Regions from separate parts of the Aeromonas sp. TECH754 genome, predicted to be linked through region 1. Evidence: riboswitches for the same ligand, from Rfam matches in the RefSeq annotation. Region 1 holds a riboswitch; the other holds the start of a gene.
The links. Region 1 has a riboswitch for thiamine pyrophosphate ahead of thiB (thiamine ABC transporter substrate binding subunit). Riboswitches for the same ligand answer to the same signal wherever they lie in the genome.

Region 1 (11,187 bases):
ACCGTTTCGAGATCGAGCGTATCGCCAAGATAGCGTTCGAATCGGCCCGGGTGCGCAAGGCCAAAGTCACCTCCATCGACAAGGCCAACGTGCTCGCCTCCTCCATCCTGTGGCGCGAAGTGGTGAGCCAGGTCGCCAAGTCCTACCCGGACGTGGCCCTGAACCACATGTACATCGACAACGCCACCATGCAGCTCATCAAGGATCCGTCCCAGTTCGACGTGCTGCTCTGCTCCAACCTGTTCGGCGACATCCTCTCCGACGAGTGCGCCATGATCACCGGCTCCATGGGGCTGCTCCCCTCCGCCAGCCTGAACGAATCCGGCTTCGGCCTGTTCGAACCGGCCGGTGGCTCGGCGCCTGACATCGCCGGCAAGGGCATCGCCAACCCCATCGCCCAGATCCTCTCCGCCGCCCTGATGCTGCGCTACAGCCTCGGCCAGGAAGCCGCCGCCCAGGCCATCGAGCAGGCCGTGGCCCAGGCCCTGGCCGAGGGTTACTTCACCGCCGACTTGCATCAGGCCGATGCCAAGCACCCGGTGCAGAGCACCGCCGCCATGGGCTCCCAGATCGCCGCGCGCATCTGAAGACAGCAGATAACAAGGAAGAGAGCAATGTCCAAGACCCTCTATCAGAAAGTATTCGACGCCCACGTGGTGCGTGAAGTGGCCGGGGAAACGCCGCTCATCTACATCGACCGCCACCTGGTGCACGAAGTCACCAGCCCGCAGGCGTTCGACGGCCTGCGCGCCATGAAGCGCCCCCTGCGCCGCCCGGACTTGACCTGGGCCACCATGGATCACAACGTCTCCACCACCACCAAGGACATCGCCGCCTCCGGCGAGATGGCCCGCATCCAGATGGAGACGCTGGCCGCCAACTGCAAGGAGTTCGGAGTCCGGCTCTACGATCTGAACCATCAGTATCAGGGGATCGTCCACGTGATGGGGCCTGAGCTCGGCATCACCCTGCCCGGCACCACCATCGTCTGCGGCGACTCCCACACCGCCACCCACGGCGCCTTCGGATCCTTGGCGTTCGGCATCGGTACCTCCGAGGTGGAGCACGTGATGGCCACCCAGACCCTGAAACAGGGCCGCGCCAAGACCATGCGCATCAGCGTCAACGGCAAGCTGGCCGAAGGCATCAGCGCGAAAGACGTGGTGCTTGCCATCATAGGCCGGGTCGGCCACGCCGGCGGCACCGGCTACGTGGTGGAGTTCGCGGGAGACGCCATCGCAGCGCTCTCCATGGAAGGGCGCATGACGGTGTGCAACATGGCCATCGAGCTTGGCGCCAAGGCGGGCATGATAGCCCCCGATCAGACCACCATCGACTACATCCGCGGCAAGGTCTTCGCCCCCGAGGGTGAGGCACTGGCGCAGGCTATCGCCTACTGGCAGACCCTCAAGAGCGATGAAGGTGCCAGCTTCGATGCAGAAGTCGTGCTCAATGCCGCCGACATCGCCCCCCAGGTGACCTGGGGCACCAACCCCGGCCAGGTGATCGCCGTGGGTGATCCCATCCCGGATCCGGACTCCTTCACCGATCTGATGGAGCAGCAGTCCGCTCGCAAGGCGCTGGCCTACATGGACTTGCAACCGGGCCAGAAGCTCTCCGACGTCGCCATCGACAAGGTGTTCATCGGCTCTTGCACCAACAGCCGCATCGAGGACTTGCGCGCCGCCGCCGCCATAGCCCGGGGCCGCAAGGTCGCCGCGGGGGTACAGGCGCTGGTGGTGCCGGGCTCCGAGCAGGTGAAGGCCCAGGCCGAGGCCGAGGGGCTGGACAAGATCTTCATCGAGGCAGGATTTGAATGGCGTCTGCCGGGTTGCTCCATGTGTCTGGCCATGAACAACGACCGACTGCAACCGGGGGAGCGCTGCGCCTCCACCAGCAACCGCAACTTCGAGGGTCGTCAGGGCCGTGCCGGCCGCACCCATCTGGTGAGCCCGGCCATGGCCGCCGCCGCCGCCGTCACCGGTCACTTTGCCGATATTCGCGCACTGTAAGAGGGAATGAACATGACAGGATTCAAACAACATAAAGGGATCGCCGTCCCCCTCGACAGCGTCAACGTGGACACCGACGCCATCATTCCCAAGCAGTTCCTGCAGAAGGTGAACCGCACCGGTTTTGGCAAGCACCTGTTCCACGACTGGCGCTTCCTGGATGATGCCGGCCAGCAGCCAAACCCCGAGTTCGTACTGAACCAGCCGCGTTACGCTGGCGCGAGCATCTTGCTGGCCCGGGAGAACTTCGGCTGTGGCTCGAGCCGCGAGCACGCCCCCTGGGCGCTGGCGGATTACGGCTTCAAGACCATCATAGCCCCGAGCTTCGCCGACATCTTCTACGGCAACGCCATCAACAACGGCCTGGTGCCGGTGCGTCTGAAGGACGAAGAGGTGGAGGCCCTGTTCCAGCTGGTTGCCGCCAATCCGGGCCAACAGATCGAGGTAGATCTGGAGGCCAATCAGGTGCGCGCAGGTAGCCTCAGCTTCGGCTTCGAGATCGACGAGTTCCGCCGCTACTGCCTGCTCAACGGGCTGGACGCCATCGGCCTGACTTTGCAGCATGAGGCCGCCATCGACGCCTTCGAGGCGAAGCAGCCGAGCTGGATCTGAGCACGTTCAAAACCCGTCTCTGCGCCTTCGAAACAAGGCAGCCGAGCGGGAGCTAGGCACGAATAGCCACAACGAGTAGCATCCACAGGGAGCCCAGGCTCCCTGTTTTATTTCCGGCAGACGGCCAACCGACACCTGAGGAGAGGATGATGACGACAACGAGCGGCCTCCTGCTCTGCGCCCTGCTGTTCGCGCTGCCGGCAATGGCAGGGCAGCGTTATTTTCACAGCAACGGCGGTCAGCTCAACGTCGGCTGGCAGGACAGGGAGGGCAAGGCGCAGCAGCTCAGCTACCGGCTGGAGACGGGCCAGTTGCCACCGCTCATCGCCTATAGACCCGCGCGGATGCAGGAGGAGATGTTGCAGCAGTTGCTGCAGCAGGCCGTCATCGCGTTCCCCGAGGTGCAGTTCTCCCTCTCTCGCCCCGCGCTGGCCCTCAACATCAGGAGCCGCAACGCCGACAAGGCGCGGGAGGCCGAGAGCTGGGTCGGGCCTGAGCGGGCGAAATTGGAGCAGGAATGGCTCAAGCAGCACTACTTCCAGCGCTTTACGCCGTACGACGGGGTGCCCGCCATCAAGCAGGATCACGTGCGCATCGCGCTGGAGAGTCGGGCCGAGCTGGCACCGCTGGCGGATCAGCTCAAGCGGCAGGGGACCACCGAGGTGGAGGCACGCCAGCAGACGGTGGCCTTCATGCTCGACTTCATTCAAGCCATTCCCTATAGCCTGCTGGACAGCCAGTCTGGCCGGGCCGGCAAGGGCTTCCTGACCCCGCGTCAGGTGCTGGAGCAGAACCGGGGGGATTGTGACAGCAAGGTGACCCTGATGGCGGCCATGCTGGCCCAGCTCTTCCCGGAATTGCCCCAGGCCATGGTGTTCGTGCCGGGCCACGCACTGCTGGGGGTCGCCCTGCCCGCCAAGCCGGGAGACGCGACCCTGAGCTGGGAAGGACAGACCTACCTGCTGATGGAGCCGACCGGCCCGGCCCAGCTCCCCATCGGCCAGCTCGCTCCCACCAGCAAGACGCTGGTCGACAGCCGGCAGTTGAGCGTGCAGCCCGTGCTGGCCAGCCACTGAGTCGCCCCCAGACAGGCCGGGAAGCGATGGCGAATGGCCAAGCGGCAGCATAACAATCTACTGAAAACCAAAATGACATCGACCAGCAGATGCTGGCCGATGAAAAGTGGTGGAATGTGCTACCGCGTCAGGCCAGAGACTGAAACTCCAGCGCCAGCAAGAGTCCCTCCTCTTCCTCCAGCACCCGCACTATGCGGGCCTGCACCTCGAACGGCGGCAGCAAGTTGCTGCTGGTCGCGAGGCTCACCCGGATGAGTTGATGCACATCGAAGCTGTGCTCGTTCACCTCGACCCCCATGCCGTTGGCGCTGAGATCCCGACAGATCCCCTCCAGCACGTCCTGATGCTGAAACAGGGTGACGGGAGCATTGATGACCATGCGCGCAAAGGCACGCCTTTCCTTGGTACTGGTGATCACGGGAACCTCCTCTGCTATGCCGCTACGCCCGTATCGGCCGGTGAAATAATTGTGCTGGCCTCCCCCAAGGAACGTTAATACAATGCGGTTCGTTTCTCAAACGGGGTGCGGCTTGCCGCTGAGATTATACCCGTGAACCTGATCCAGATAATGCTGGCGGAGGAATTTGAGGCATGGCGCTCGTTTTTTGCGCCCTCTCCCCGCTGGCACTTCACGACTCACAGGAGTGCCATCAATGAAAACCCTGCTGCTGGTTGCCACCAGCCTGCTCAGTGCCCAGGCCTTCGCGGCCGACACCCTCACCGTCTACACCTACGGCTCCTTCGCCAGCGAATGGGGACCGGGTCCCAAGATCAAGCAGGCCTTCGAGCAGGAGTGCGGCTGCACCCTCAAGCTGGTGGCGCTGGAAGACGGGGTCGCCATCCTCAACCGGCTGCGACTGGAAGGCAAACACAGCCAGGCCGATCTGGTGCTGGGGCTGGACGATGCCCTGGTGAGCGAGGCCAAGCAGAGCGGCCTGTTCGCCCCCCATCACACGGATCTCGCTGCCCTCAAGGTGCCGGGTGGCTGGCAGGACGATACCTTCGTCCCCTATGACTACGGCTACTTCGCCTTCGTCTACAACAAGGACAAGCTCCAGACCCCTCCCAAGAGCCTGAAAGAGCTGGTGGAGCGCCCGGATCTCAAGGTGATCTATCAGGATCCCCGCACCTCCACCCCGGGTCAGGGGCTGATGCTGTGGATGAAGTCCGTCTATGGCAAGGAAGCGCCGGCCGCCTGGGCCCAGCTCGCCAAGAAGACGGTCACCGTCACCAAGGGCTGGTCCGAGGCCTACGGCATGTTCCTCGACGGCGAGGCGGACATGGTGCTCTCCTACACCAGCTCCCCGGCCTATCACCTGATCGCCGAGAACAAGGCCCAGTACCAGGCCGCGGCCTTCGAGGAGGGCCACTATCGCCAGGTGGAGGTCGCTGCCAAGCTCGCGAGCGCCAAGCAAGACAAGCTGGCGGACCAGTTCCTGCAGTTCATGGTCAGCCCCGCCTTCCAGCAGGCGATCCCCACCGGCAACTGGATGTATCCGGTGACGGACACCCCGCTGCCCAAGGGCTTCGATCAGATGATCACAGTCACCAAACCGCTGAGCTTTAGCTCCGATGAGGTGGCCGCCAATCGCAAGGGCTGGATCAAGGAATGGCTGCAAGCCGTCACCCAGTGAGCCGTCACGCTGTAAAACCACAGGCTCGTCCTCTCTGGTGGCTGCCGGGTAGCGCAGCCACCAGCATCATCCTGTTGCTCTCCTTGGGGCCGCTCGTCGCCCTGTTGTGGCAGGCGGGCACGCTCCCTGGCAGCCTGCTGGCAGACCCCTACCTGCGCCATGTGCTGGGCTTCAGCCTGGGGCAGGCCCTGCTCTCCACCCTGCTGAGTCTGGGGCTGGCCATTCCGGTGGCCCGGGCCCTGGCGCGGCGCCGTTTTCGCGGCCGAAGACTGCTGCTGAAACTGTTTGGCCTCTCCCTGGTACTGCCCGTCATCATCGCCATCTTCGGCATAGTCGCGGTGCACGGCTCCCAGGGCTGGCTGCCCCATGCCCTGCGCAGCCTGGGGCTGGACCCCGGCAACTACCTGTACGGCCTGTTCGGCATACTGCTGGCCCACGTGTTCTTCAACATGCCGCTCGCGGCGCGCCTCATTCTGCAAGGGATAGAGAGCATCCCCGAGTCCTCCTGGCGCCTCGCCAGCCAGCTCGGCATGCATTCCTCCCACATCTTCCGGCTGCTGGAGTGGCCCATCATCCGTGGCCTGCTGCCGGGATTGGCGAGCCTCATCTTCATGCTCTGCTTCACCAGCTTCACCACAGTGCTGGCGCTGGGCGGTGGCCCCAAGTCCACCACCCTGGAGGTGGCCGTCTATCAGGCCCTGCGCTTTGACTTCGATCTCGCCACCGCCGGCGGCCTGGCGCTGGTGCAACTGCTGCTGACCGCGGGCCTGTTGCTGCTGCAACACAAATTGCAGACCACCCCGTCCAGTCGCCTCACCAGCCGCCGCCCCTGCCTGCGCCCGGACAGACAACAGCCGGGCACCCGCTGGGTGGATGGTGCCGCCCTCACCCTCGGCCTCGCCATCTTCCTGCCACCGCTGCTGGCCATCGTCGTCGCTGGCTTCAACCCAGGTCTGCTGACGGCGCTCGGCTCGTCCCGGCTGTGGCAGGCGGGGGGCCAGTCTCTCGGCATCGCGCTGGTGGCGGGGAGCCTCGCCACCCTGCTCGGGGCCGGCCTGCTGCTCACCAGCCGCCACCTGCGGGTGCGGGCCCGCAAGCGACGGGCGGCCGCCCTGTGGGAGGCCAGCGGCTCCATGATCCTGATGATCCCGGCGGTGGTGCTCAGCACCGGCCTCTTCATCCTGTTCATGCCCTTCACCGATGTGTTTGCCCTCGGCCCCTGGCTGGTGGTGCTGGTCAACGCCCTGATGGCGCTGCCCTATGTGCTGCGCACCCTCAGCGCGCCCATGCAACTGGTGGTGCGCCAGTACGATCGGCTGGCAGACAGCCTGGGAGTGCGCGGCCTGCATCGCCTGAAGTACGTCGAGTGGCCCCTGCTGCGCCGCCCGCTGGCGCTGGCCATGGCACTCTCCATGATATTGTCGCTGGGGGATCTCGGCGCCATCGCCATGTTCGGCAGCCAGGAGCTCACCACCCTGCCCTGGCTGCTCTATCAGCAACTCGGCAGCTACCGGTTGACCGAGGCGGCGGCCACCGCCCTGCTGTTGCTCACCCTCTGTTTCTCGCTGTTCTGGCTGGTGGAACGGGGTCTGGGAGGCAAGAACCTGGATGCTGGATAGTCGAGTTTGCTGCCATGGCACGGTTTCACATGCGGTCTGCGCACCCAGCCATATCACAGGAGTCAAAGATGCTGTTAATTGATGATTTTACAACCAGTTACCCTGATTGGCGGGTGACCTTCAACGCCTCCCTGCCCAAGGGGGAGATCACTGCGCTGATCGGTCCGAGCGGGGCCGGCAAATCGACCCTGCTCGGCATGATAGCGGGCTTCGTGCCGGTAGAATCCGGCCGTCTCAGCTTCGATGGCATCGACTTGCTGCCGCTCGGCCCCGCCGAGCGGCCGGTCACCACCCTGTTCCAGGATCACAACCTGTTCCTGCACCTGTCGGTGTTCGACAACATCGCCATCGGCCTGCACCCCGGCCTGCGCCTGAGCCCGGCCCAACGCGCCCAGGTGAAAGAGGCGGCCATCAAGGTGGGGCTCGGTGACATGCAGGATCGGCTGCCGGAGCAGCTCTCCGGTGGTCAACAGCAACGGGTGGGGCTGGCCCGCGCCCTGGTGCGCGGCAAGCCGCTGCTGCTGCTGGACGAACCCTTCTCGGCGCTGGATCCCGCCCTGCGCCGGGAAATGCTGGCGGAGGTCGCCCGCCTCGCCTGCGAGCAGGGCATTACCGTGCTGATGGTGTCCCACAACCCGGAGGATGCCCAACTCATCGCCGATCGAGTGCTGTTCGTGGACGAGGGACGCATCGCCCTGCAGGGCACGCCCGACATTCTGCAAAACAGCGGTCACCCGGGCCTTCAGCGCTATCTGGGCCACTCGCAGAGTGCCTAGGGCAGGAGCGCGGGATCAAAAAAGGGAGGCCAATGGCCTCCCTTTTTGTATGAAGATATTCAGTGAAATCAGAGATTTTCCTCGGCAAAGGAGGCGAGCTTGCTGCGCACCACCCCGTTCAGGAAGATGTTGGCACTGCCATCGAAGTCCTTGAAGCGCTCGACGATGTAGGTCAGCCCCGAGGTGACCGGGCTCAGGTAGTTGGAGTCGATCTGGGCCAGGTTGCCGGAACAGACGATCTTGGTGCCCTCGCCGCAACGGGTGATGATGGTCTTGATCTGGGACGCGGTCAGGTTCTGGCACTCGTCCAGCAGCACGAAGGTGTTCTGGATGCTGCGCCCGCGCATGAAGTTGACGGATTTGAACTGGATGTTGGCCTTCTCCATGATGTAGCTCAGGGACCCGCTCATGTTCTCGTCCTGCTTGTGCAGCACCTCCAGGGTGTCGGTCACCGCCGCCAGCCAGGGCATCATCTTCTCTTCCTCGGTACCGGGCAGGAAGCCAATGCTCTCGGCAATCTCCGGGGTATTGCGGGTGACGATCACCTTCTCGTAGATCCCCTTCTCAATCACCAGCTCCAGCGCCGCCGCCATGGCCAGCAGGGTCTTGCCGCAGCCCGCCGGGCCGGTCAGGATCACCAGATCGATGTGCGGATCCAGCAGCGCATCCAGCGCCATGCCCTGATAGACGTTCTTGGGGTGAACGCCCCAGGCCTTGCGCGACATCAGCCGCTCGCGGCCGAGATCCTTGAGGCGGATCTTGTGGCCATCGTGACTCAGCACCCTCGCTGCGAAGAAGTTCTCCTCGTCCAGCAGGTACTGATTGACGTGTACTCCCTCCAGCAGATTGGCATCGATCACATGCACGGTGTCACGGCCATGGGTCTCGCTGTCACACTCGCCGACCCGCTCCCAGAAGCTGCCGGGCACCACCTGGAAGCCTTTGGCCAGCAGGCGGATGTCGTCGATCAACTGGTCGCTGCGATAGTCCTCAACGTGCGCCAGCCCGGCCCCCTTGGCCTTGAGACGCATGTTGATGTCTTTCGTCACCAGCACCACCTGGCGCTTCATCTCGTGCTTTTGCAGGTAGAGAGCCGCGTTGATGATGCGGTTGTCCGCCTCCTTGTCGGTGAACACCTCGGCATCCTGGGGCAGGTGGTGATCGCTGAAGATGGAGATATGACCGCTCGCCTCCCCGGCCAGCGCCACCCCCTGCACTATCTGCTCCGGAGTGGCATCACGAAACACGTCTTCCAGCGCCCGGATGGCGACCCTGGCATCACGGCTGACGTCCTTCTGGCGATCCTTGATGTTGTCGAGCTCTTCGAGCACCGTCATGGGGATGAGCACGTCGTGCTCTTTGAAGGAGTAGATGGCGAGGGGTTCGTGAAGCAGAACGTTGGTATCCAGGATAAACAGCTTTCGGTCCGTATTGTCCATAAGCATCCTCCTTGGCACTGAAGGTGCCACGCGTGTGAATCTCAGATGTCATTGAAACCACACCGCCGTGACAGTTTTATTACTTCCCAACGCTACGCCCGATTTTACCAGCGTGCAACAAATCCCTTTGGCTCCCCCATGGACCGAACAAAAAACAGCCAACAAGAAAGACCGGCTCATCGGCCGGTCTTTTTCGATTCGCTATCCCCTCAACCACACTTGGAATCGCCGCAGTTGAGGCAGGTCATGCAGCCATCTTTCTGCACCAGCGCCTTGGTGTGGCACTTGTAGCAGAGCGCCGCACTGGCCGGGAAACCGCTGCCGACCTGCTGTGCTTCCGCTTGTTGTCCGCCCTGCAGCTCGGCCTGTTTCTCGGCCAGGAATGCCTGCTGGTGCTCATCCAGCCCGGGCACCTTGAGCATGCCGATCTCGGTGAGGTGAGTCTCGATCACGTTGCCAATCTCGGCGATAAGGGAGGGAACGTACTTGCCCTTGTTCCAGTAGCCGCCCTTGGGATCGAACACCGAGCGCAGCTCCTCCACCAGGAAGGTGACATCCCCGCCCTTGCGAAACACCGCCGAGATGATCCGGGTCAGCGCCACTATCCATTGGTAGTGTTCCAGGCTCTTGGAATTGATGAAGATCTCGAACGGGCGGCGGGTCTCGTGCACCGTGCCCTCGTTGAGAATGATGTCGTTGATGGTGATGAACAGCGAGTGCTCGGAGACATGCTCCGGCGTCTTCAGTTTGTAGGTGGTGCCCATCAGCCGCTCCGGCCGCAGCACCGTCTCGTGCATGTGCACCACGTCATCTTGCGGGGCCGGCGCTTCTTGCGGCTCATCCCGGGTCTTCACCTTGTAGGCGACGATTTTGCTGTCGATCTTCTTGACCATGTGTCGTCCTCAGAATTTACCGTAATAGCCTTCTTTCAAGGCGTCATAGAGGTTGGCGGCGGTGTGCAGCTCGCCATCGTACTCGATCTCTTCGTTGCCCCTGGCGGTGATGACGGAGCCATCCTCCAGGGTGAACTCGTAACATGTATTCTCCAGATCCTTCTCCTTCACCAGCACCCCCTGGAAGGCGGCCGGGTTGAAGCGGAAGGTAGTGCAGCCCTTGAGCCCCGAATCAGAAGCATAGAGGTAGATGTCCTTGAACTGCTCGAACGGGAAGTCGGTCGGCACGTTGGCGGTCTTGGAGATGGAGGAGTCGATCCAGCGCTGGGCTGCGGCCTGGATGTCCACGTGCTGGGCCGGGCTGATGTCATCGGCGGTGATGAAGTAGTCCGGCAGCCGGGTCGCCTCCTCCTCCCCATAGGGCATGGCGCCAGCATTGACGAGCCCACGGTAGGCCAGCAGCTCGAACGAGTAGACGTCCACGCTCTCCTTGCTCTTCTTGCCCGGCTTGATGACATTGCGGCTGTAGTGATGGGCAAAGCTCGGCTCTATGCCATTGCTGGCATTGTTGGCGAGCGACAGGGAGATGGTGCCGGTCGGCGCTATGCTGCTGTGATGGGTGAAACGACCACCCACCTCAGCCAGCTCGGCCACCAGGACGGGGTCCACTCCGGCGACTTGTTGCATGTAGCGGCTGTAGCGCGCGTGCAGCACCCGGCCCTTGATCTTGTCGCCAAGCTTGATGCCATCGGCGGCCATCTCGGGGCGCAGCCGCAGCATCTTGCCGGTGACCTCGAACTCCTGCTCCATGATGGGGGCCGGGCCCTTCTCTGTCGCCAGCGCCAGGGATTCGCGCCAACCGGTCATGGCCAGCTCCTGGGAGACCTGCTCGGTGAAAGCGACGGAGGCGGCGGAGCCATATTTGATCCGCAGCATGGTGAGGGCCGAGCCGAGACCGAGGAAGCCCATGCCGTGACGACGTTTGTTGATGATCTCCTCCCGCTGTTTGGCCAGCGGCAGCTGGTTGATCTCCACCACGTTGTCCAGCATGCGGGTGAAAATGGCCACCACCTTGCGAAATACCTGCCAGTCGAAGCTGGCCTGATCGGTGAAGGGATTGCGCACG
Region 2 (11,187 bases), 3.5 Mb from region 1:
GAAGCCGGGGGAGGTGTAGTCCTTGAGCCAGGTGGGCAGCCGACCGGCCTGGGTCCAGTAGCTGGAGAACTGGCGCGGGCTGGGGGCGGGGGCCTCCTGACCGAGCCGCAGCCAGTCATCGTTGTAGCGGGTGACTTCGGCCTCCAGCCAGTGGCGCAGGCTCAGCTCCTCCATCTTGTCTTCGGCCACCACCATCAGCAGGCTGAGGATGACGAGCAGCAAGAGCCCGGCGCTCCCCAGCGCCAGGATCAGCCGCCGGCGCAGGCTGGGCAGGGTCATTGTCCCCACCTGGTACAAGCCGGCAAGGGGGGCAGGCCGGAGCCTGTCGGCGAGGGGGGAGGCAAGCTCGGCGGTCTCATGGGGTCACCAGCCGGTAGCCCTGGCCGTGCAGGGTCTCCAGCATGGGGGTCTCGAAGGGCTTGTCGAGGGCGTTGCGCAGGGCATAGATGTGGCTGCGCAGGGCATCGGAGTCGGGCTCCTCATCCCCCCAGACGCTGTCGAGCACCTCCTGGCGCGTCACCAGCTGCGGCGCGCGCTTCACCAGCAGGCTGAGGATCTGGAACGGGATCTTGCCGAGCTTGAGCTCCACTCCGGCGCGGCGGGCGCGGCCGCTGGCTGGATCCACCTCCAGCTCGCCGAAGCTGAGGACGCCCATGTCGGCACGGGGCCCGCGCAGGGCTAGGGCCTGCAGCCGGACCTCCAGCTCTTCCATGGCGAACGGCTTGACCAGGTAGTCGTCACCGCCGGCGCGAAAGCCCGCCAGCTTGTCGTCCAGGCTGTCGCGGGCGGTGAGAAACAGCACCGGGGTCGCGATGCCATCGGCCCGCAGCTGCTCCACGGTGCGCAGGCCGTCGAGGCGCGGCATCATCACGTCCATGATGATGACGTCGAAGCGTTGCTGTGCCAGCAGTTGCAGGGCCGCCTGGCCATGGTAGGCGCAGTCCAGCCGGTGTCCCGCCAGTTCCAGGTAGTCCATGATGGTCTCCGCCACCTGGGGATTGTCTTCCACCACCAGTATTTTCATGTATCCATCTCCTGGTTTTGGCCGATATTTCACGGCCATTTCACACTGGATGAAGCATCCTGTGTGCCAGTGTAACCCCGAGGATCCCCGATGAAGAAGTCTCTCTGTGCCCTCTGGCTATTGATTTTATTACCCTTTGGTCTGGCGCAGGCGGCCGAGTTCAAGCTGACCGGCCGCACCAGCTGGCAACTGGGACAGTTGATGGTCAACGGCATTCCCTTTGTCATCGATGAACAGACCCGCTTCAAGGATGGCCTCGACGAGGACGATCTGGGTGGAACCTGGGTCGATCTGGAAGGGGTGATGCAGGGAGGGCAGCGGCTGATCCGCGAGGTGGAGGCGCTGGAAGAGGAGGGAGAGATGGAGCTGGAGGGACCGGTGGAGCAGGGGCGGATCTGGGGCTATGTCACCTCGGATGACAGCCTGGCTCCCTTTGAGGGCCGCTGGCTGGAGCTGGAATGTCGGTTTGACGGCATGCGGCTGAGCCGTTGCCGTGAAGAGGATTGATCGCCCGCTGTTTGGCACTCCGATCGGGATGCTGAGCCCGGGTCTGACACAGGCATCTCTGAGCCCGCCGGAAAAAAGGCCGGAGTCGGCCCATAGTTAAGCCTCGAGTCTCCCATCCTTCGAGGCCTTCCATGACCAAAGCCACCCTTGTGCTGTTGTTGCTGCCCCTCGGCGCCCTGGCCGTGGAGTCCGAACTCTGGCTGGTGGAACTGGAGCACAACGACGGCATCCGCCTGCAATTTCAGGGGGCTGAGCTGGAACTCGGCAGTGCCGAGCTGGTCGGCGTGGAGCGGGCCGATGAACTGAGGCCCGGCATGCGGCTCGCCATCCAGAGCCGTTACGGTGTCGCCGAGCAGATCCAGCTGGTCACCTCGCCCCCGAGTCTGGCGCAGAGCAGTCAATGGCAGCGGGCAGAGGATCGGCTGCTCGCCGTGGCTGGCCAAACCTTGCTGCTGCAAGAGCTGGGGGGGTTGATGTTCGATGCGAAGACCCGCTGGCTGAATGGCAACCCCGTCGACCTGCAACCGGGCCGCAAGTTGGTGCTGAGTCGTGATGAGGAGGGGCGCTTGACCGAGGTGCTGCTCCCCAATCCGGAAGACGAATAAAGAGATAGCACCACAGAGTGGCGCTATCTCTTTACTTATTCGAAGTGGATGTTCTCTAGAGGTATCTGGATAGCATTCCAGGAGGTGGCACAGGGCCTTGGACTTGGGTATGTAAATTCGAATAGTTTTTGTTTATCCTTATTTACTCCCTGAATGATGACGCGGGATCTATTGTCGACAGACGCGTAGTTGATCAGAAAATCTCCTTGAGTGGATATCTTGTCCTGATAAATGCTCGAGCAGATATCGGAATAAATACCATCATCAAAACTCCATAAAACATGGCCAGTTTTATTTTGACTATCAATGTCGAAGATGGCTGTCTGGCTGGTAAGTAAATCGATACCGGCGGGGGTTCCAGACGGATTGTTCATACTCCTCAATCCATTGTTGAACAGCATCAATTTCCCTTCTTTGGTGATAGATACTGCGTGCTGCCCTATAGGCTCCTGGCCTGAGGAAAGAGATAAAGCCAACTTCTGTAAGGATGGATAGGAATACCAGTGCTTGGTATTATCACCCAATAACCAGATAATTTTTCCTGTGTTGTAATCCAGTTTTACTACGAAATTCTCACGGCTGGAGACAACCAGGGTATCATCGGTAGGGTCATAGGTGGCTGCATTCATGTGGAACCAGTCAACGCCATCCCTGACAAAATTGCTGGGGTCATCGCCCTCTTGTTGCATATATTCAAAAAATATTTTACCGAGGTCCCATTCTTTTATTACATTGCCATCGCTGTCGATTTCACTCAGGAATGACTCTAATTTAAATATTCCATCCGTAGTGCCATCCAACGCCACTAAAATACCATATTTACCAAAGTCAATATTGTGGTGGAAACGGGCATCATTACCCATAGTTGTGCCACTAATAGTCATTGCGGTCGTCTTTCCATAGAGAGATAAAGTGTCTATGGTTTTATTAGTACTACTTCCTGTCAAGAAGGTATTGTTTAAAAATATAGATGAACTTGAAGGTCGTTTGATATCAGCATCCCACCGGATTTCACCATCTATATCCATGATAATGGGGGATTTTAGCGATCCTTTAAGGTAAAAATAGCTGTAACTGGGAGTCGATGTTGGCTTGATACTTACCCCAACGTCGTCATAGATACCCACGCTATCAATATAGGCTGCAGTATTCACCGTTTTCTGGAATGTATAGCTACTGGTATCAATAAACTGGATTGTAATCGTGAGATTATTTTGATGGTCGCTGTAAAGGCCGAAGAGTGGAACTTGGATGTTGTTATTTGAAATGTTATACAGGCCGTTGTCAGACAGATATTTCCAATCATAACTAACAAAAACCGGCTTGGCATGATGACCATCTTTCGTTTGTATATTATACGAAATATTTTTTATTTTCGTTGTATCTAATCCAACTAGATTCAAGGTTGAAATAAATACTGAGCTGTGCGTGTCATTCTCCACTACTTGTGTTTCCGGATCGTAAACTAATTGCTCTGCCAGAGTTTTACTATCGTTGTCACCATTACATCCATAAAGTCCAAAGCAGAAAAAACTGAGTAGATATACATCATTGCGAGTCATCATAAACGTCGTCCCTGTGTTAATGAGGTGTCTCCAGTGTAGTGAAAAATTCATAGTTGAGTTAAAAAGTGAGCCGTATATACTGGCGCCATCTTGTCGGAGTGCCGACCGTCGAACGACGCGAAGCTGAGACCGTTAATTCGGGATCCGTGGAACCTGATCAGGCTAGAACCTGCGAAGGGAAACAAGGGTAACCAGGGGGTTGCCGCGCCGGGGGAGAGACAAGCCTCCCCAGCTGCCAAAGGGGCCATCCCGAGGCAAGCCAGGGCGCACAAGAGGGAGTCTGTCCCGTGCGCCGTCTCAGTTGGGTGGCGCACGGCCCGCCCGAAAGGGCGTCGGACAGCAGAGCAGGGAAGAAAACATCCCGAGCTCGCTCCCTCTTGCAGCACATCTCGCCCGCTGGTTCATCACTTCTCCTCGAACTCCAGACAAGCAAACACCCATAACTTCAATCAGTTAATGAGAGTTTTGCTATGTCTACCCCAATCCAGTCCGCTCCAGAAGCACAGTCTGTTTCAGAGAATGCCAAGTCAGTCCCCGTCAGCCGCCGCCAGCAGCGCGCCAGCGCCCAGCGCTTTATCGATAACTTGAAGGGCATGGCCCATCCCAACTCCAGCCGCATCTTCATCGAAGGCTCGCGTCCGGACATTCGGGTGGGGCTGCGGGAGATCGCCCTGGCCGACACCTTCGTCGGTGGCTCTGAGGAGCACCCCAAGTTCGAAGCGAACGAACCCGTGCCGGTGTATGACACCTCGGGTGCCTATGGCGACGAGCGCGCCGAGATAGATGTGCGCCGCGGCCTGCCGCGCCTGCGTGAACAGTGGATCCTGGAGCGGGGTGATACCGAATCCTTGGTGGGGCTGAGTTCCCATTTCACCCAGGAGCGTCTCGCCGACGAGGGGCTGGATCACCTGCGTTTTGATAATTTGCCCAAGCCGCGTCGCGCCAAGGCCGGCAAGTGGGTCAGCCAGCTGCACTATGCCCGCCAGGGCATCATCACCCCGGAGATGGAGTTCATCGCCATTCGCGAGAACATGGGTCGTGAGCGGGTGCGCTCCGAGCTGCTGCTGACCCAGCATCCGGGTCAGGGCTTCGGCGCCAGGTTGCCCGAGAACATTACCCCCGAGTTCGTGCGCGCCGAGGTGGCCGCCGGTCGCGCCATCATCCCCAGCAACATCAACCACCCGGAAGCCGAGCCCATGATCATCGGCCGCAACTTCCTGGTGAAGATCAACGCCAACATAGGCAACTCGGCGGTGACGTCCAGCATCGAGGAAGAGGTGGAGAAGCTGGTGTGGTCCACCCGCTGGGGTGCCGACACCGTGATGGATCTCTCCACCGGCCGCTATATCCACGAGACCCGCGAGTGGATCCTGCGCAACAGCCCGGTGCCCATCGGCACTGTGCCCATCTATCAGGCGCTGGAGAAGACCAACGGCATCGCCGAGGATCTCACCTGGGAGCTGTTCCGCGACACCCTGCTGGAGCAGGCCGAGCAGGGGGTGGACTACTTCACCATCCACGCCGGCGTCTTGCTGCGCTACGTGCCCATGACCGCCAAGCGCCTCACCGGCATCGTCTCCCGTGGCGGCAGTATCATGGCCAAATGGTGCCTCTCCCACCACAAGGAGAGCTTCCTCTACCAGCATTTCCGCGAGATCTGCGAGATCTGCGCCGCCTATGACGTGGCGCTCTCCCTGGGGGACGGCCTGCGTCCGGGCTCCATCTATGACGCCAACGACGAGGCCCAGTTCGCCGAGCTGCGCACCCTGGGGGAGCTGACCAGGATTGCCTGGGAGTACGACGTGCAGGTGATGATCGAGGGGCCGGGTCACGTGCCCATGCACATGATCGAGCGCAACATGACCGAGCAGCTGGAGCACTGCCACGAGGCGCCGTTCTACACTCTGGGCCCGCTCACCACCGACATCGCCCCCGGTTACGATCACTTCACCTCCGGCATAGGGGCCGCCATGATCGGCTGGTACGGTTGCGCCATGCTCTGCTACGTGACCCCCAAGGAGCATCTGGGGTTACCGAACAAGGAGGACGTCAAACAGGGCCTCATCACCTACAAGATTGCCGCCCACGCCGCCGACTTGGCCAAGGGTCATCCCGGCGCCCAGATCCGCGACAATGCCATGTCCAAGGCGCGCTTCGAGTTCCGCTGGGAGGATCAGTTCAACCTGGCGCTGGATCCCGAGACCGCTCGCGCTTACCACGACGAGACCCTGCCCCAGGAGTCCGGCAAGGTGGCGCACTTCTGCTCCATGTGCGGCCCCAAGTTCTGCTCCATGAAGATCACTCAGGATGTGCGCGATTACGCCGCCAGACTCGAAGCTGTCGAAGTGAAGCTGGTAGGCATGGATGGCCAGCAGCAGCGGGTCGTGGCCGAAGTTGAAACCGGCATGGCTCGTATGGCAGAGACCTTCAAGGAGAAGGGGGGCGAAATCTACCATCAAGCCGCCAACCTCAAGGCCGAGGCATGAGCCCAATGGCGCAACAACGAGCAGCCAAGTCCATCGTCTGGACCATCGCCGGTTCGGATTCCGGGGGCGGCGCCGGCATCCAGGCAGACTTGCATACCCTGCACAGCCTCGGGGTGCACGGCTGCACCGTCATCTCCGCCATCACCGCCCAGAACTCGGTGGCGGTGAAGATGGTGGATCCGGTGCTGATGCAGAGCTTCTGCGCCCAGATCGACGCCCTCGGCGTCGACTTGCCCCCGGCGGCGATCAAGATAGGCCTGCTGCCGACCCGGCTGCACGTGGAGGTGCTGGCGCGCCGGTTGACGACCCTCAGCGCCCCCTTCGTGGTCTACGATCCGGTCGCCATTGCGAGCACAGGCACCCCCATGGCGGAGCCGAACATGCTGGCGGCGGTGCGTGAGCAGCTGCTGCCGCAGCTGTCACTCATTACCCCCAACGGCCCCGAGCTGGAGGCACTGACCGGCATTCCGGCGACCAGCCCGGCGCTGGTGCGAGCGGGGGCGACGCGACTGCGGGAACTCGGCGCCAAGGCGGTGCTGGTCAAGGGCGGTCATCTCGACTGGAGCGGGGATCACTGCCTCGACTACTACCAGGACGAGAGCCGCGAGTTCTGGCTGGCGGCGCCACGGTTGGCCACCCGCCACGGCCACGGCACCGGCTGCGCTTACGCCAGCGCCATCGCGGCCGTGGTGGCACAGGATTATCCGGTGGAGGACGCCATCACCCTGGCGCGCGCTTATCTGCAGCAAGGGCTGACGGGGGCGCAAGGGGTGGGGGCCGGCCCAGGCCCCATCGCCCATCTCGGCTGGCCCGCCGATCTCGCTCAGTTCCCCCGCGCCGTGCTCCCGGGATCCACGCTGGATCGCCGTTTCGGTCTCTGTATCGAACAGGGTGCCCGGCTGCCGCAGGGGCCCTTCGCCCAGACCGAGCATCGCCTCGGCCTCTATCCGGTGGTGGATTCGGTGCAGTGGCTCAAGCGGCTGCTCACTCAAGGGGTCAAGACCCTGCAACTGCGCATCAAAGATCTGCCAGCCGAAGAGGTGGCGCCTGCCATTGTCGAGGCGGTAGCGCTCGGTCGCCAACACGGCGCCCGGCTCTTTATCAACGACCATTGGCAGCAGGCCATGGCCGCGGGTGCCTACGGCGTGCATCTGGGGCAGGAGGACATGGGATCAGCGGATCTCGCCGCCATCCAGGCCGCCGGCCTGCGTCTTGGCATCTCCACCCACGGTTACTTCGAGCTGATGCGGGCCCGGGAGCTGGCCCCTTCCTACATAGCGCTGGGTCATATCTTCCCCACCAACACCAAGCAGATGCCATCCCGTCCGCAAGGGCTGCTGCGGCTGCACCACTATCGCGCCCTGATGAACGAATGGCCCACGGTCGCCATCGGTGGCATCAGCGAGGAGCGGGTCGGGCAGGTCGTCCAGAGCGGAGTTGGCAGCATAGCGCTGGTGTCGGCCATCACGGCGGCAGCCGATTGGCAGGAGGCCACGGCGCGTCTGCTGGCGGCAGTGGGGGTCGGCGATGCGCCGCATTCCGCCATGACAGAGGAGGTTGAGCATGCTCTCTGACGAAGAGTATCTGAGATACGGCCGCCAGCTGATGCTGGCGGAGATCGGCGAGGTGGGGCAGGCGCGGCTGAAAGAGAAGTCGGTGCTGGTGGTCGGCCTCGGCGGTCTCGGCTCGCCGCTCGCGCTCTATCTCGCCGGGGCCGGCGTCGGCACCCTCTGGCTGGCCGATGGCGATACCCTGGATTCGAGCAATCTGCCACGCCAGATCCTATACACGGGGGAGGATCTGCGCCGCTCCAAGGCCGAGCTGGCCCGGGTGCGATTGGCAGCCCACAACCCCCACGTCGAGCTGATCGCCATCAACCAGCGCCTCGATGGGCAGAGCCTGCCGGCGTTCGTGGCCGAGGTGGATCTGGTGATCGACTGCTGCGACAACCTCGCCAGTCGCCACGCCATCAACGCCGCCTGCGTGGCCCAAAACAAGCCCTGGATCTCGGCCGCCGCCGTCGGCTGGCAGGGCCAGCTGATGGTGCGCACAGACCCGCAGCAAGCCTGCTATGCCTGCCTCTACCCTGCGGATACCGAGATAAGAGAGAGCTGCCAGAGCAGCGGCGTCAGCGGCCCTCTGGTCGGCGTGATGGGATCCTTGCAGGCGCTCGAAGCACTCAAGCTGCTGCTCGGGCGCCCCAGCCCGGTGGCAGGCACCTTGCGCCGCTTCGATGCCTTGAGCCACGAGTGGCAGTGTCTGCAGCTGCCTGCGGATCCCGCCTGCCCTGTTTGCAGCAATGGCAACGGCAGCGCCAAGAAGGATTGCCAATGAATATTCGACTGAACGACAAGGCGCTGGCCCTCGGTGAGCCAGCTAGCCAGAGCGTGGCCGAGCTGCTGACGGCGCAAGGGGTGGCTCCACACGGGGTTGCCGTGGCCCTCAACGGCGCCGTCTTGCCCCGCAGCCGCTGGCCCGAGACCCCGCTCTGCGACGGGGATGAGATCCATCTGTTTACTGCCATTGCCGGAGGCTAAGATGCTACGCATTGCCGATCACGATTTCTCATCCCGCCTCTTTACCGGCACCGGCAAGTTCGCCCGGCCTGAGCTGATGGCCGCCGCCATCGAGGCGAGCGGCTCCCAGCTCGTCACCATGGCCATCAAGCGGCTGGAGCCCGGCAAGCGCCACGACGATATCCTGAGCCCCTTGCTGAAACTCGGGGTCAAGCTGCTGCCCAACACCTCGGGCGCCAAGACTGCCGCCGAGGCGGTGTTTGCCGCCAGACTCGCCCGCGAGGCGCTCGGCACCCACTGGCTGAAACTCGAGATCCACCCCGATCCGAAATACCTGCTGCCCGATCCCATAGAGACGCTGAAAGCCGCCGAGCAGCTGGTGAAGGAGGGTTTCGTGGTGCTGCCCTATTGCGGCGCCGATCCCGTGCTGTGTAAACGGCTCGAAGAAGCGGGTTGCGCCGCCGTCATGCCGCTTGGTGCGCCTATCGGCTCCAACCAGGGGCTGGTTACCCGGGAGTTCCTGTCGATCATCATCGAGCAGGCGCGGGTGCCCGTGGTGGTGGATGCGGGAATAGGAGCCCCCAGCCACGCGGCGGCGGCCTTCGAGCTGGGCGCCGATGCAGTGCTGGTCAACACCGCCATCGCGGTGAGCCGGGATCCGGTCGCCATGGGCCGCGCCTTCGCGCTGGCCTGCGAGGCCGGTCGCAGCGCCTATATGGCCGGCCTCGGTGCTCGCGGCATTCAGGCCCAAGCCTCCAGCCCGCTGACCGATTTTCTGGAGGCCCTATGAGCCAGGGAGTGACAACAGGGCAAGATATTGCGGCTGCTGCTCCGGAGGGGGCCTCTGTTTTTTCCCCTCTCTCTGTGGGAGAGGGGTGGGGGGGGAGGGAGTCTTCCTTTATCGACCGCTGGCGGGAGCTGGACTGGGACGATATCGGCATGCAGATCCGCGCCAAGACGGCCCGGGATGTGGAGCTAGCCCTCGGCAAGTCGCGCCGCAATCTGCAGGATTTTATGACGCTGATCTCCCCGGCGGCAGAGGCTTATCTGCCCCAGCTGGCGCAGCTGGCAGAAGGTCTCACCCGCCAGCGTTTCGGCAACACGGTCGGCTTCTATGTGCCGCTCTATCTGTCGAACCTCTGCGCCAACGACTGCTCCTATTGCGGCTTCTCCATGAGCAACCGCTTGAAGCGCAAGACCCTGAATAGCGAGGAGATAGAGCGTGAGTGCCTGGCCATCAAGGGGCGTGGCTTCGACAGCGTGCTGCTGGTGACCGGTGAGCACGAGACCAAGGTCGGCATGGCCTATTTTCGTGAACACCTGCCGCAGATCCGCCGCCACTTCAGTACCCTGGCGATGGAGGTGCAGCCGCTCTCCCAAGCCGAGTATGCCGAGCTGAAAACTCTGGGGCTGGATGCTGTCATGGTCTATCAGGAGACCTATCACGCCCCCAGTTACGCCCGCCATCACCTGCGCGGCAACAAGCAGGACATCGAATGGCGCCTCGCCACCCCGGACCGGCTCGGCCGCGCCGGGGTGGACAAGATTGGCCTCGGGGCGCTGATCGGTCTGTCGCCGGACTGGCGCGCCGACAGTTACTTCGTCGCCGAGCATCTGAGCTGGCTGGAGCGCCACCACTGGCAGAGCCGCTATTCGCTGTCCTTCCCGCGGCTGCGCCCCTGCACCGGCGGCCTGGAGCCTGAGGTGGTGATGTCGGACCGCCAGCTGGTGCAGCTGATCTGCGCCTGGCGGCTGTTCTCGCCGACCCTGGACCTGTCGCTGTCCACTCGTGAGTCACCAGCGTTTCGCAACGGCGCCCTGCGTCTCGGCATCACCCAGATGTCGGCGGAGTCGCGCACCCAGCCCGGTGGCTACGCCGATGGCGGCAAGGAGGAGCTGGAGCAGTTCGCCATCCATGACGACAGATCCTTGGGAGAGGTGGCGGCTGCCGTGAGGCAGGCGGGGTTGCAGCCTGTCTTCAAAGATTGGGAGGCGTTTTTGGGCCGATAGGGGCGGCCACGCCCCCTTTGCCGGTGGCATCCGGGGAGTTCAGTCAAACTCCGTGCCTGTTGTGAGAGGGCACGGCTTTGCCGTGCAATCGTAGGATCGATTAGCCGTCAGACTTAATCGTCCGCTTTGTTGTGTGGGTGATAGATGGCACGGCTTCGCCGTGCAGGACGCGAGGCCGCTGGCCTCGAAGGGTTTCGCCCGCCCTTCGGGCTGAGGCGAGTGACTTTTCTTTGCGTGGCCAAAGAAAAGTCACCAAAAGAAAGGCCACCCCCGCTTATTCGCCCGACTGTGTCGGGTCCCTTCGGCTCACCCGCTTGTCCAACGGCACGCGCCGACGGGCCATCCATGGCCCGGCGCCGCTCGCTCGACATCCTGTCTTGCGGCCTGGACAAGCGGGCTCGCCTCAGCGAATAAGAGGGGGGAAACCAAGGTCGTGCCCACCAGAGCTTCAGGGGCAATCGTAGGGTGCAATAA

Region 2: another riboswitch for thiamine pyrophosphate. It lies ahead of thiC (phosphomethylpyrimidine synthase ThiC); the one in region 1 lies ahead of thiB (thiamine ABC transporter substrate binding subunit).

Annotation. Positions count from the first base shown of each region.
Region 1 is NZ_JBWBRA010000001.1:7,230-18,416, reverse strand. It holds gene leuB (3-isopropylmalate dehydrogenase) at 1-587, shown strand, start outside; gene leuC (3-isopropylmalate dehydratase large subunit) at 615-2,012, shown strand; gene leuD (3-isopropylmalate dehydratase small subunit) at 2,025-2,624, shown strand; gene ACZ9IL_RS00065 (transglutaminase-like domain-containing protein) at 2,774-3,700, shown strand; gene ACZ9IL_RS00060 (PilZ domain-containing protein) at 3,828-4,118, opposite strand; TPP riboswitch at 4,210-4,300, shown strand; gene thiB (thiamine ABC transporter substrate binding subunit) at 4,354-5,334, shown strand; gene thiP (thiamine/thiamine pyrophosphate ABC transporter permease) at 5,310-6,953, shown strand; gene thiQ (thiamine ABC transporter ATP-binding protein) at 7,022-7,729, shown strand; gene ACZ9IL_RS00040 (PhoH family protein) at 7,798-9,168, opposite strand; gene ACZ9IL_RS00035 (TSCPD domain-containing protein) at 9,378-10,061, opposite strand; gene ACZ9IL_RS00030 (adenosylcobalamin-dependent ribonucleoside-diphosphate reductase) at 10,071-11,187, opposite strand, start outside.
Region 2 is NZ_JBWBRA010000001.1:3,525,008-3,536,194, reverse strand. It holds gene ACZ9IL_RS16065 (sensor histidine kinase) at 1-279, opposite strand, end outside; gene ACZ9IL_RS16060 (response regulator transcription factor) at 356-1,024, opposite strand; gene ACZ9IL_RS16055 (hypothetical protein) at 1,115-1,531, shown strand; gene ACZ9IL_RS16050 (hypothetical protein) at 1,663-2,136, shown strand; gene ACZ9IL_RS16045 (aryl-sulfate sulfotransferase) at 2,172-3,701, opposite strand; TPP riboswitch at 3,786-3,899, shown strand; gene thiC (phosphomethylpyrimidine synthase ThiC) at 4,172-6,187, shown strand; gene thiE (thiamine phosphate synthase) at 6,184-7,761, shown strand; gene ACZ9IL_RS16030 (HesA/MoeB/ThiF family protein) at 7,751-8,521, shown strand; gene thiS (sulfur carrier protein ThiS) at 8,518-8,724, shown strand; gene ACZ9IL_RS16020 (thiazole synthase) at 8,726-9,493, shown strand; gene thiH (2-iminoacetate synthase ThiH) at 9,490-10,713, shown strand.